Regions from separate parts of the Actinoplanes sp. NPDC051494 genome, predicted to be linked through region 1. Evidence: riboswitches for the same ligand, from Rfam matches in the RefSeq annotation. Region 1 holds a riboswitch; the other holds the start of a gene.
What was found. Region 1 has a riboswitch for cyclic di-AMP ahead of ACIA6A_RS14695 (C40 family peptidase). Riboswitches for the same ligand answer to the same signal wherever they lie in the genome.
Positions count from the first base shown of each region.

Region 2: linked by a shared signal. The riboswitch ahead of ACIA6A_RS32490 (C40 family peptidase) and the one ahead of ACIA6A_RS14695 (C40 family peptidase) in region 1 are both predicted to bind cyclic di-AMP.

Region 1 covers NZ_JBITDZ010000003.1:461,666-466,619, reverse strand. Annotated here, with positions in the region: gene ACIA6A_RS14695 (C40 family peptidase) at 717-1,511, opposite strand; cyclic di-AMP (ydaO/yuaA leader) riboswitch at 1,551-1,725, opposite strand; gene ACIA6A_RS14690 (MurT ligase domain-containing protein) at 2,190-3,410, shown strand; gene ACIA6A_RS14685 (type 1 glutamine amidotransferase) at 3,443-4,156, shown strand; gene ACIA6A_RS14680 (TVP38/TMEM64 family protein) at 4,239-4,954, shown strand, end outside.
Region 2 covers NZ_JBITDZ010000011.1:289,495-294,448, reverse strand. Annotated here, with positions in the region: gene ACIA6A_RS32530 (MDR family MFS transporter) at 1-5, shown strand, start outside; gene ACIA6A_RS32525 (antibiotic biosynthesis monooxygenase family protein) at 39-341, shown strand; gene ACIA6A_RS32520 (ANTAR domain-containing protein) at 393-1,193, opposite strand; gene ACIA6A_RS32515 (hypothetical protein) at 1,241-1,411, opposite strand; gene ACIA6A_RS32510 (DUF1360 domain-containing protein) at 1,672-2,244, opposite strand; gene ACIA6A_RS32505 (DUF6158 family protein) at 2,263-2,508, opposite strand; gene ACIA6A_RS32500 (hypothetical protein) at 2,615-3,046, shown strand; gene ACIA6A_RS32495 (DUF3817 domain-containing protein) at 3,058-3,384, shown strand; cyclic di-AMP (ydaO/yuaA leader) riboswitch at 3,589-3,717, shown strand; gene ACIA6A_RS32490 (C40 family peptidase) at 3,745-4,692, shown strand; gene ACIA6A_RS32485 (RNA polymerase sigma factor RpoD/SigA) at 4,808-4,954, opposite strand, start outside.

The DNA of each region.
Region 1 (4,954 bases):
AGGCGCACAATCCCCCACCGGACACGTCTCCCGCACGACGGTAGAGACGGATCCACCTCGCTCAGGACCGGCCCGGATGGATGCGCCCACTCCCTCACCGGACGGACGCACCGCTCAACCGACTGCGACGGACACTCCTCCCACGCCAGGCGGGCGCACCGCTAGGCCGACCGCGACGGCCTCTCTCGCACCACGCGGGCCCGGCCGACCGCAACAGACACCCTCCCCACGCCAGGCGGGCGCACCGCTCGGCCGACCGCGACGGACGGAGAGCCTTCTCGCGCCAGGCGGGCCCACCGCTCGGGCGCACCTCGACGGCGCCGGGAACGGCCGGCAGCCCAAACAGGAAGAAAGAACGATCGTTCTACCGGCAACCGGAGGATGCCAGGACAGGACCGCCCGACCGAGGTGGGTGGAGAGGCAGCCCGGCCGAGGGAGGCAGGCGGCCGAGGGAAGCAGGCGGCCGAGGGAAGCAGGCGGCCGAGGGAAGCAGGCGGCCGAGGGAAGCAGGCGGCCGAGGGAAGCAGGCGGCCGAGGGAGGCAGAGAGGCCGATTCACCAGGCTGCACGATGCGCTGCGCAGCGCCGGGGACAGCCCCGACCGGGCCGGTGCCGGACGACAGCAGGGCGCGGCCTGTGGAAGGCCGCGCCCTGCTGAACTGTCCACTGCTTATCTTCGGTGCCTGGCCGCTCTACTTCCCGGCGATCCGGAGGTCGTCAGGCCGCGAGGCGGCGTACGACGTAGTTGCTGCTCCAGATCTTGTGCTTGCCGACCCGGGCTCCCGAGTGCGGCGAGTCGTAGATGTAGCCGCCACCCGCGTAGATGCCGGCGTGGTAGCCGTGGCCGCCCGAGCGGAAGACGATCAGGTCACCGACCTGCTTCTTGCTCTTGCTGACGGACTTGCCGTAGTTCTGCTGCGAGTTCGCCTTGTGGGGCAGGCTCTTACCCGCGGCCTTCTTGTACACGTACTTGGTGAAGCCCGAGCAGTCGAAGCGCTTGGGGCCCGACGCACCGTACTTGTAAAGAGCGCCCTTGTGCTTCTTGGCCTCGGCCAGGATCTTCGCGCCGCTGTTCTTGACCGTGATCCGGACGCTGCCGGAGTTGAGCGCCTTGACGGAGCCGCTGCCGGTGTACTGCGTGTGGAGCCGGACGCTGCCCGTGGGCTTCGTCGTCAGGGTGGCCGTGCCGCCCTTGTTCAGCTTCTTGGTGGCAATGGTGACCCACTTGCCGTTGCGCTTGGCCTGCAAGCGTACGGATCCGCTGGTCACGACCTTGCCGGTCTTGGGGTTGATCACCTTGGCGGTCACGGAGACCTTCTGACCCCACTTGATGGTGCGAGCGGAGTAGCGGTTGGCGATCTTGGGGGTGACCTTCGCCGCCGCTGCCGCCTTGACCACGGGGGCCGCGGTGACGGGCGCTGCTGCGGCGGAGGCTGCCGGGGTCGCGACCAGTTGGCCGGCGCAGAGGCAGAGTCCCAGGGACAGTGCTGCTGTTCCGGTACCGACGGACATGCGGCGGCCACGGCTCGAACTGCGTTCGTGCACGGTAGAGATATCCCTCCGGCACGCCTGCGAGGTTAGCTGTCGGGTTCGGGCGGGAAGGTGTGCCCGGTCGCCAGGAAGACGACTTCACCCCAAGGTCCGCGAGTCTGTTCGGCTCGTGATCGGACCGGTTATGGGTCCCCCGTCCCTGCCCCCGTCTGCCTGTTTTGGTCGTTCGAGTTCGTCGGTCGCTCCGAACGGACCGGGGCAGGGCTCGGCGTGATCCGTTCGATGCGAGCGGCGAGCGGGTGCTCACCGGCCCGTCCTTGCTACCTGAATTTTCCGCCGACCGTTAGCCCCACCGTCATCACTGTGAGTAATTGGCACGCGAGCCGATGTCCGCTTTGTAACCGCGCCGTGACAAATGCCGCGACCCTGTGCGCATGGTCGATCACACTGCGCCGATGGTTACGGGTGAATCAGAACACACAAAAAGCCGCAGCCGGGCTGATCATGGACGCCCACCAGGTCGGACTATTGCCATCGCAAACACCCCTACCGGCGCTAATACGGCACCGGACGACCCTGGTTGATCATCCTTTCGGAGGAGGGCGGCCGGAGGAGCGGTGCGGTTGTCCACAGGCCCACCTGGGACCACTCGACGTAGTGTCCGTTTCCGGTACCCTCGCCACCGTGACGGACGGGAAAATGCCCCTGCGGGCCAAGGTCGCGAGTTCGGTCTCGCGCGGTGCTGCCGCCCTCTCCAGGGTGGCGGGCCGCGGTGACGGCTCGGTGATCGGCGGGTGGATCGGTCTCAAGATCGATCCGGACCTGCTGCGCAACCTCGCGTCCGGGCGGGCCATCGCGCTCGTCTCGGGCACCAACGGCAAGACGACTACGACACGTTTCGCGGCGGCGGCCCTCGGGGTGCTGGGCCCGGTCGCCACCAATTCCTTCGGCGCCAACATGCCCACCGGGCACACGTCCGCACTGGCGAAGGCCGGGGCGACCCCGTTCGCCGTGCTGGAGGTGGACGAGCACTACCTGGCCCGGGTCATCGAGGAGACCACGCCCCGGGTCGTGGCCCTGCTCAACCTCTCGCGCGACCAGCTCGACCGGGCCAAGGAGGTGGCGATGATGGCGCAGATGTGGCGCACCGCACTCGCCGCCCACCCCGACGTCGCCGTGGTCGCCAACGCCGACGACCCGATGGTGGTCTGGGCCGCGGTCAACGTGGCGCACGTGAGCTGGTTCAGCGCCGGCCAGCGCTGGACCGACGACTCCTGGGTCTGCCCGGAGTGCGGCTCCCCGATCAACCGCGCCGACGGCGACTGGTGGTGCACCGGCTGCACGCTGCGCCGCCCCAAGGCGCAGTGGTCCGTCGAGGACGACGGCGTGCTGGACCCCAAGGGCGACTGGCACCTGGTCAAGCTGCAGCTGCCGGGCCACGTCAACGTCGGCAACGCGGCCACCGCGCTCGCCGTCGCCGCGGAGTTCGGTGTCCGCCCGATAGAAGCCGTGCCGCGGCTGGCGAGCGTCGCGTCGGTCGCCGGGCGCTACGCCCAGGTCGACCGGGACGGGCGCAACATCCGGCTGCTGCTGGCGAAGAACCCGGCGAGCTGGCTCGAGGCCTTCGACATGGCCGAGACCGCGCCGACCCTGCTGTCCATCAACGCCCGTGACCCCGACGGTTTCGACACGTCGTGGCTCTACGACGTCGACTTCTCGCCGCTGCGGGGACGGCCTGTCTACATCACCGGCGACCGGGCCTACGACCTCGCTGTGCGCCTCGAGGTGAACGAAGTGGCGTTCCGGCACGTGCTTACCTTCGACGAGGCAGTCCAGGCCACCCCGCCGGGACGACTCGAGGTGATCGCCAACTACACGGCGTTCCAGGACATCCGAGCGGAGCTGGACCGTGTCAACTGAGCCTGCCCGCCGCGGACAAACGAGGAAAAACCATGAGTGAGAGCACTCTGCGGATCGTCTGGATCTACCCCGACCTGCTGTCGACGTACGGCGACCGGGGCAACATGCTGATCCTGGCCCGTCGCGCCGCCCTGCGCGGCATCCCGGTGGAGACCTACCAGGTGCGCTCCGACCAGGCCATGCCCGCGACCGCCGACATCTACCTGATCGGTGGCGGCGAGGACGGCCCCCAGGCGCTCGCCGCGCAACGGCTCATCGCCGACGGCGGCCTGCACCGCGCGGTCAACCAGGGTGCGGCCGTGCTGGCGATCTGCGCGGGCTACCAGCTCTTCGGCGGTTCGTTCTACGCCAAGGGCGCCCAGTGCCGCGGCCTCGACCTGCTCGACATCAACTCGGACCGGGGCGAGACCCGCGCGGTCGGCGAGGTCCGCGGCGACATCGACCCGCGGCTCGGGCTGCCCCCGCTGACCGGCTTCGAGAACCACGGCGGCCGTACCCATCTCGGCGCCGGCGTCGCCCCCCTCGCGCGGGTCACCGCCGGGATCGGGAATGACGGGCAGACCGAGGGCGCTTGGAACGGGAAGATCCTCGGCACGTACGCCCACGGCCCCGCACTCGCTCGCAACCCAGCTATAGCCGATCTGCTACTGCGTTGGGCGATCGGCGCGGATAGTCTTCAACCTCTCGACGACACCTGGGCCGAACGCCTCCGCGGCGAACGACTCGCCGCCGCGAGTACCGTCTGACCCAGCACGCACCACCAGCACCCGATGGCACGCCAGACCAGCACTTTCCTGGACCGACGAAAAGTAGGGGCGGTACGCCTGCATGACTGACATCCTGATCGCCCCGCGGGGCATCAACACCCCCGCCGCGGACCCTCAGGCCAGCCAGCAGCTCACGGCCGCCCCTGCCGCCGACCTCGTGACCACCGACGAGGTGGCCACGCCGATGAGCCGGCGGCACCGCCTCCTGCGCTTCGGTGTCCTCGGGGCGGTCGTCGCCGGCCTCGGTGTGGCCGCCATGGTGCTGCCGCTGCAGGCCATCGCCGACTCGATCGTGGCGCTCGGCCCGGCCGCGGCCATCGTGGTCGCGGTGGTCGGCGGTCTCCTGCTCTCCGTCCTGGTGCCCCGCACGGCCATCACGGTGGCCTGCGGCGCCCTGCTGGGCCCGGCGACGGGTGCCGCCACCGCGCTGGCCGCCGCGGTGATCGCCGCGGTCGCCACCTACTACGCGGGCCGCTGGGCCGGCCGCGGCGCCCTCGGCGCCAAGAACGGCAGCAAGATGGAACGCCTCGACGGCTGGCTCAACCGCCGTGGCCTGTCGGCGGTCCTGCTGGTCCGCTTCCTCCCGCTCGCGCCGTTCGGCCTCATCGGCTACGCGTACGGCACGACGTCGGTCTGCCGCAAGCGCTACCTGCTCGGCACCACGCTCGCCTCGATCCCGTCGGCCGTCTCCTACGCGGTGATCGGCGCCGCGGTGGCCGCCCCGGGCTCGCTGAACCCGCTGACCCTGGCCCCGGCCGCGATCGGCATCGGCCTCAC
Region 2 (4,954 bases), on a different contig from region 1:
ATTGACGAGCGGCGGCCGGGCGCTCGTACCCTGGACGCATGGCTGTAGTGAAGATCAACGCGATTGACGTCCCCGAGGGTGCCGGACCGGAGCTGGAGCAGCGGTTCGCCGCCCGGCAGGGCGCGGTGGAGAACGCCAAGGGGTTCCTCGGCTTCGAGCTGCTGCGCCCGGTGTCGGGAGAGAGCCGCTACTTCGTCTACACCAAGTGGGAGACGGAAGAGGACTTCCAGGAGTGGTCGGCCGGTTCCGGACGGGCCGCCCACGCCGGCGAGCGCAGCAAGCCCGTCGCCGGGGGCGCGAGCCTGCTGGAGTTCGAGGTCGTCCAGCACGTCGCCAAGTAACACCGCACGATGAGATCGGCCCGGGCCAGCACTGGTCCGGGCCGATCCGCGTCAGGCCTCCGCGTTGCGGGCCGCGGCGGCGATGAGGCGTTCGGCGACCTCTTCGCGGGCCAGGCCCAGGCGCTGGGAGGTGTCCCGGAGGATGTCGTACGCCTCCCGCACGCCGCAGCCCCGCTGGGCGATGATCACGCCGGCCGCCCGGTCGACCGCCGCGCCCTCACGCAGGGCCTGGCGGCGCTGGAGCTCGCCGAGGAGCACCTCGGCCTGGTTGACCAGGGCCATCGCTGTCAGCAGCAGCTCGGGGCCGAGGCCGCCGGGGTGCGCCACGAAGAAACTCACCGAGCCGACCGCCGAGCGCTGGATGTCGAGCGGGACGGCCGCCACGCCGCGCACCCCGAGCTCGCGGGCGCAGTCGTTCAGCTCCGGCCAGCGCGGGTCGGTGGTCAGGTCGTCGGCGGTGACCACGGCCCGGGTGCGGGCCGCTTCGAGGCCGGGGCCGTCGCCCGTGGCGTGCTGGAGGTCGTCCAGCGGCTGGGCGTGCGGACCCGAGGCGGCGAGTGCCGCCGGGCCACCCTCGGAGATCAGGGCGACTGAGCACCGCAGCGTGCCAGGAAGCGCGTGGGCACCGAAGACCGCCAGCCGCTCCAGTGCCCCGGGCACGTCATCGGCGGCCAGCAGGCGGGCCGTGAGCTCGTGCAGCAGCCCCGCCACCTCGACCGGGTGCGGACGGGTGACGCCGTACTCGACCGGCAGCGGCGTGACGGAGATCGAGGCCGACGGTGGGGCGCCGGTCGCCGGTGATGCGCGACGCGATGTTCGGCGCCGCCCGGAGCTCCGTTGCGGGGCAGACATTTGGCCGATATTGCCATGCCTTGGGGCGAACACGAAAGTGGTGTCCTCTATCGGGTGCCATCCCGGGGCGGGTCCGCCGGGGAGGCCTCGGGGGCGTCCTCGCGCTCGTCCGACTCGGCCAGGATGGCCGCGGCCTGGGCCCGGGGGTCGGCGCTGCCCGCTGTCCGCTCCTCGGGCAGCAGGTCGGCGGCGCGGTGCTCGATCCGATCATCGCTCATGGCCGATGGATTACCCAGAATGACCGGACATAACAGAACCCGGGGAAACGCAACGTCGCCCCCGGGAGAACCCGGGGGCGACGTCACGTAGATGTCGGTGTGCAGGTCGCCTCGCGGCGAGTGGCTCAACGCGGCTCCAGCCGAACGGTATTCCGCGAAGGCTTAGGGTGAGGCCCGGGGACACTGGTCACACCGACATCTGTCATCAACGGTCGGCACCCCACCGCCATTCCGGTAGCAATTGTGACCTGGACCACAAACTAGGAATTCAGCGCGTGGCCGTTGAGCGGCTGACGGGGCTTCGGGGCAGGTCCGCCCTCCGCACCCTCCTTCGCCGCCGAATAGGCCATCTGCAGGAAGTCCGAGACCGCGGTGGCCGTGAACACCGTCGCGGTCAGGCGGGTCAGCTTGGGGGCGAGCACCAGTCCCCCGGTCAGCCCGGTCGCGACCCAGACCGCCAGGCAGAACGGGCAGCTCACGAGTTCGCCCAGCGAGTGGCGCAGCGAGCTGCCCTGGTCGCGTACCTCCTCGTTGATCTCGCCACTGCCGCCCGGCTCGCGGTAACGGGTGAACGGCGCGCGCAGCGGGCTGGTGATCGAGTCCTTGGCGATCAGCCGGCTCAGCTTGTGCGTCGCCAGGGAGATCAGCACGACATCGCCGACCGCGGGCCGCTCGGGCACCGGCCGGCCGGTGAGCTTCGCGGTCGCCGCGAGCGAGGCCGCCAGGGCACCGAACGCGCCCATCGTCATGACGTATCCGTCGAGGGGGCGGTGTTCGTGGGGCGCGTACTGCCGCCGCAGCCGGTCGAGCCGGCCGCGCAACGAGGGAAGCATGGGGGGTCCCTTCAGTTTTTACAGTGCCTGGGTCAGCCGATGGGGGTCGACCTCCCGGCCCGGATGCCGGGCCAGGTACTCCGTCTCCAGCTCGGCCGTGCGCCGCAGGTGCGTGCTGAGCGCCGCGTCGGGGCCGTGGCGCAGGGTGTCCAGCCGGGTGCGGTGCAGACTGCCGAGTTCGCGCATGATGTCCTCGTCGGCGAGGCCGGCCGGATCGATGCCGGTCGCGGTGCCGAGGAGATCATCGGCGTCGGGTTCGCGCATGATCTCTCCTTCCCCAAGGGCCCGCGGCTGCTCTCGGCCGGGGCCGCTTGCTGCAACCGTTGCCCGTGCGGTCGGTCGCCAAACCCACGCCGGTACGCTCGACGGCATGAGAGGGCTGTGGACCCCGGCGTGGATCGCACGTCACGTGTTCGCGGTCGTGCTGATCGTGAGCTTCCTCGGGCTGGGCTGGTGGCAATTCAGCCGCGCCACCGAGGGCAACGCCCTGAGCTGGGGCTACACATTCGAGTGGCCGGTCTTCGCGCTGTTCGTCGGATTCATCTGGTTCCGCGAGGTCCAGCAGGAGCTCCGGAGCGGCCGGCCGGCCGCCGGGGACGAGCCGGCCGAGGAGATCGAGACCGCCGACGCGGAGCGCGTGACGATCCGCCGCCCCGTGCGCGTCTCCACCGCCCAGCGGACGCCGGCCGAGGAAGACCCCGAGCTGGCCGCGTACAACGACTATCTGGCCTGGCTGAACGCCCACCCCGGCGCGCGGCCCGGCGACTACCCCGGATACAAGAAGGCAACACCCAGTAACTAAGGACGTGGATCGTGCAGGGAGCCCTCACCCGTTACCGGATCATCGCCTGGATCGTCGGGGTGGTCCTCATCGCCCTGGTGATCGTCGGCATGCCGATGAAGTACATCGGCCACAACGACACGGTGGTCGCCACGATCGGGCCGTTCCATGGGTTCCTCTATATGGTCTATCTGGTGGCGGCGTTCGACCTGAGCCGGCGGGCCGGCTGGCCGTTGAAGCGGATGCTGCTGGTGATGCTGGCCGGCACGATTCCGTTCTTCTCGTTCTGGGCGGAGCGGGTGGTCACCCGTAAATGGATCCCGGAGGCCCTGAACGCGGAACCCGCGATGGCAGAATAAGCGAAAAGTAACGGCTGAAACGCGCTCCGTTATCAGGATCATTCGAATAAAAGTGATAATTGGCGCAAGTCACTCTTCGGGCTCTTGTTTTAATGTGGATCGCCGCTAAGTTGATGCGGTTGGTCCGGTCCGCAGCCACGCCCTCGGTGGCACCGGCCAGCGCCGCCGAATCGCACAGGGCACCGCGACCACCCCGTCCCCCGGGGTCCGCGTCCGTCCTGCCGCGAACCGGGGACCCACCGAGCAGCATCCGGGGTGAATCCGCGCAAGCGGTAGGGCCTTCTTCCCGCCCGAATCCGTCAGCTAACCCGGTAGGCGGCTCAGCGGAAGAGAGGCCGTGCACCGTTGCGACACGCCCGCATGAGGCTACGCACCCTGGTGGTCGCCGCATTAGCGATCGCCATCACCGGTTCCATCGCGCCGGCAGCCGCGCACGCGGAACCCTCGTCCAGTGACATCACCAAGAAGATCACCAAGGCGTCGGACGAGCTCGAGGACATCGTCGAGTCGTACAACAAGATGAAGATCAGCCTGGACAAGACGAAGGCCGAGGAGAAGAAACTCGCCGAGTCGCTCGGGCCCGCGAAGGAAGCACTCGCGGACGCCGGGGACCAGATGAAGCTCATCGCGTCGTCGGCCTACAAGACCGGCAAGGTCGGCACGATGAACGTCGTCCTCGAAGGCAGCTCGAACCTGATGGACCGCATGTCGATCCTGGAGCAGATGTCCCGGACCCGGCAGCGCGACATCGACACCTACACGGCCACGACGCAGGATTACAGCGAGCGTCAGGCCGCGTTGAAGTCGACCCAGGACAAGCAGGCCGCCGAGGTCAGGGAACTCTCCGATCGCAAGAAGAAGATCGAGGGGAACCTCAAGGAGCTGTACGCCATGCGCAAGGCGGCGTACGGCCGGGAGACCGAGAAGGCCACCAAGTACACCGGCTCGGTGCCGAACATCGCGGGCTCCGCCGGCACGGCGGTCTCGTTCGCGTACGGCGCCATCGGGCTCATGTACGAGTACGGTTCCGGCGGCCCGAACACCTACGACTGCTCGGGGCTGACCTCGGCGGCGTGGGCCGCGGCGGGCAAGTCGCTGCCGCACAACGCGGCGGCTCAGTACAGCGCCACCTCCCGGGTCTCCCGTTCCGAGCTGAAGCCGGGTGACCTCGTCTTCTACCGCAGTCTCGCGCACGTGGGGCTCTACGTGGGTGACGGCATGATCATCGACGCGTCGCACGCCGGCGCCCCGGTGAAGAAACGGACGATCAACATCATGACCCCGTACGCGTACGGGCGAGTGGGCTGATCCTTCGCACCAACGGGTAACGGCCGGCCTCCCGCGAGGGAGTGCCGGCCGTTGTCAGATACGGAACAGGCCGGCACCCCTGTCGGGGCACCGGCCTTTGTGGTCGGTCGAGAGGTCAGGCGGCCTGCAGGCCCTCGGCCCGGGCCAGCTCACGCAGCCGGCCGAGCGCCTGAATCTCGAGCTGGCGGATGCGCTCGCGGGAGAGCGAGAAACGCGACGCCACCTCGGTCAGCGAGTGCTCGCGACCGTCCTCGAGGCCGTA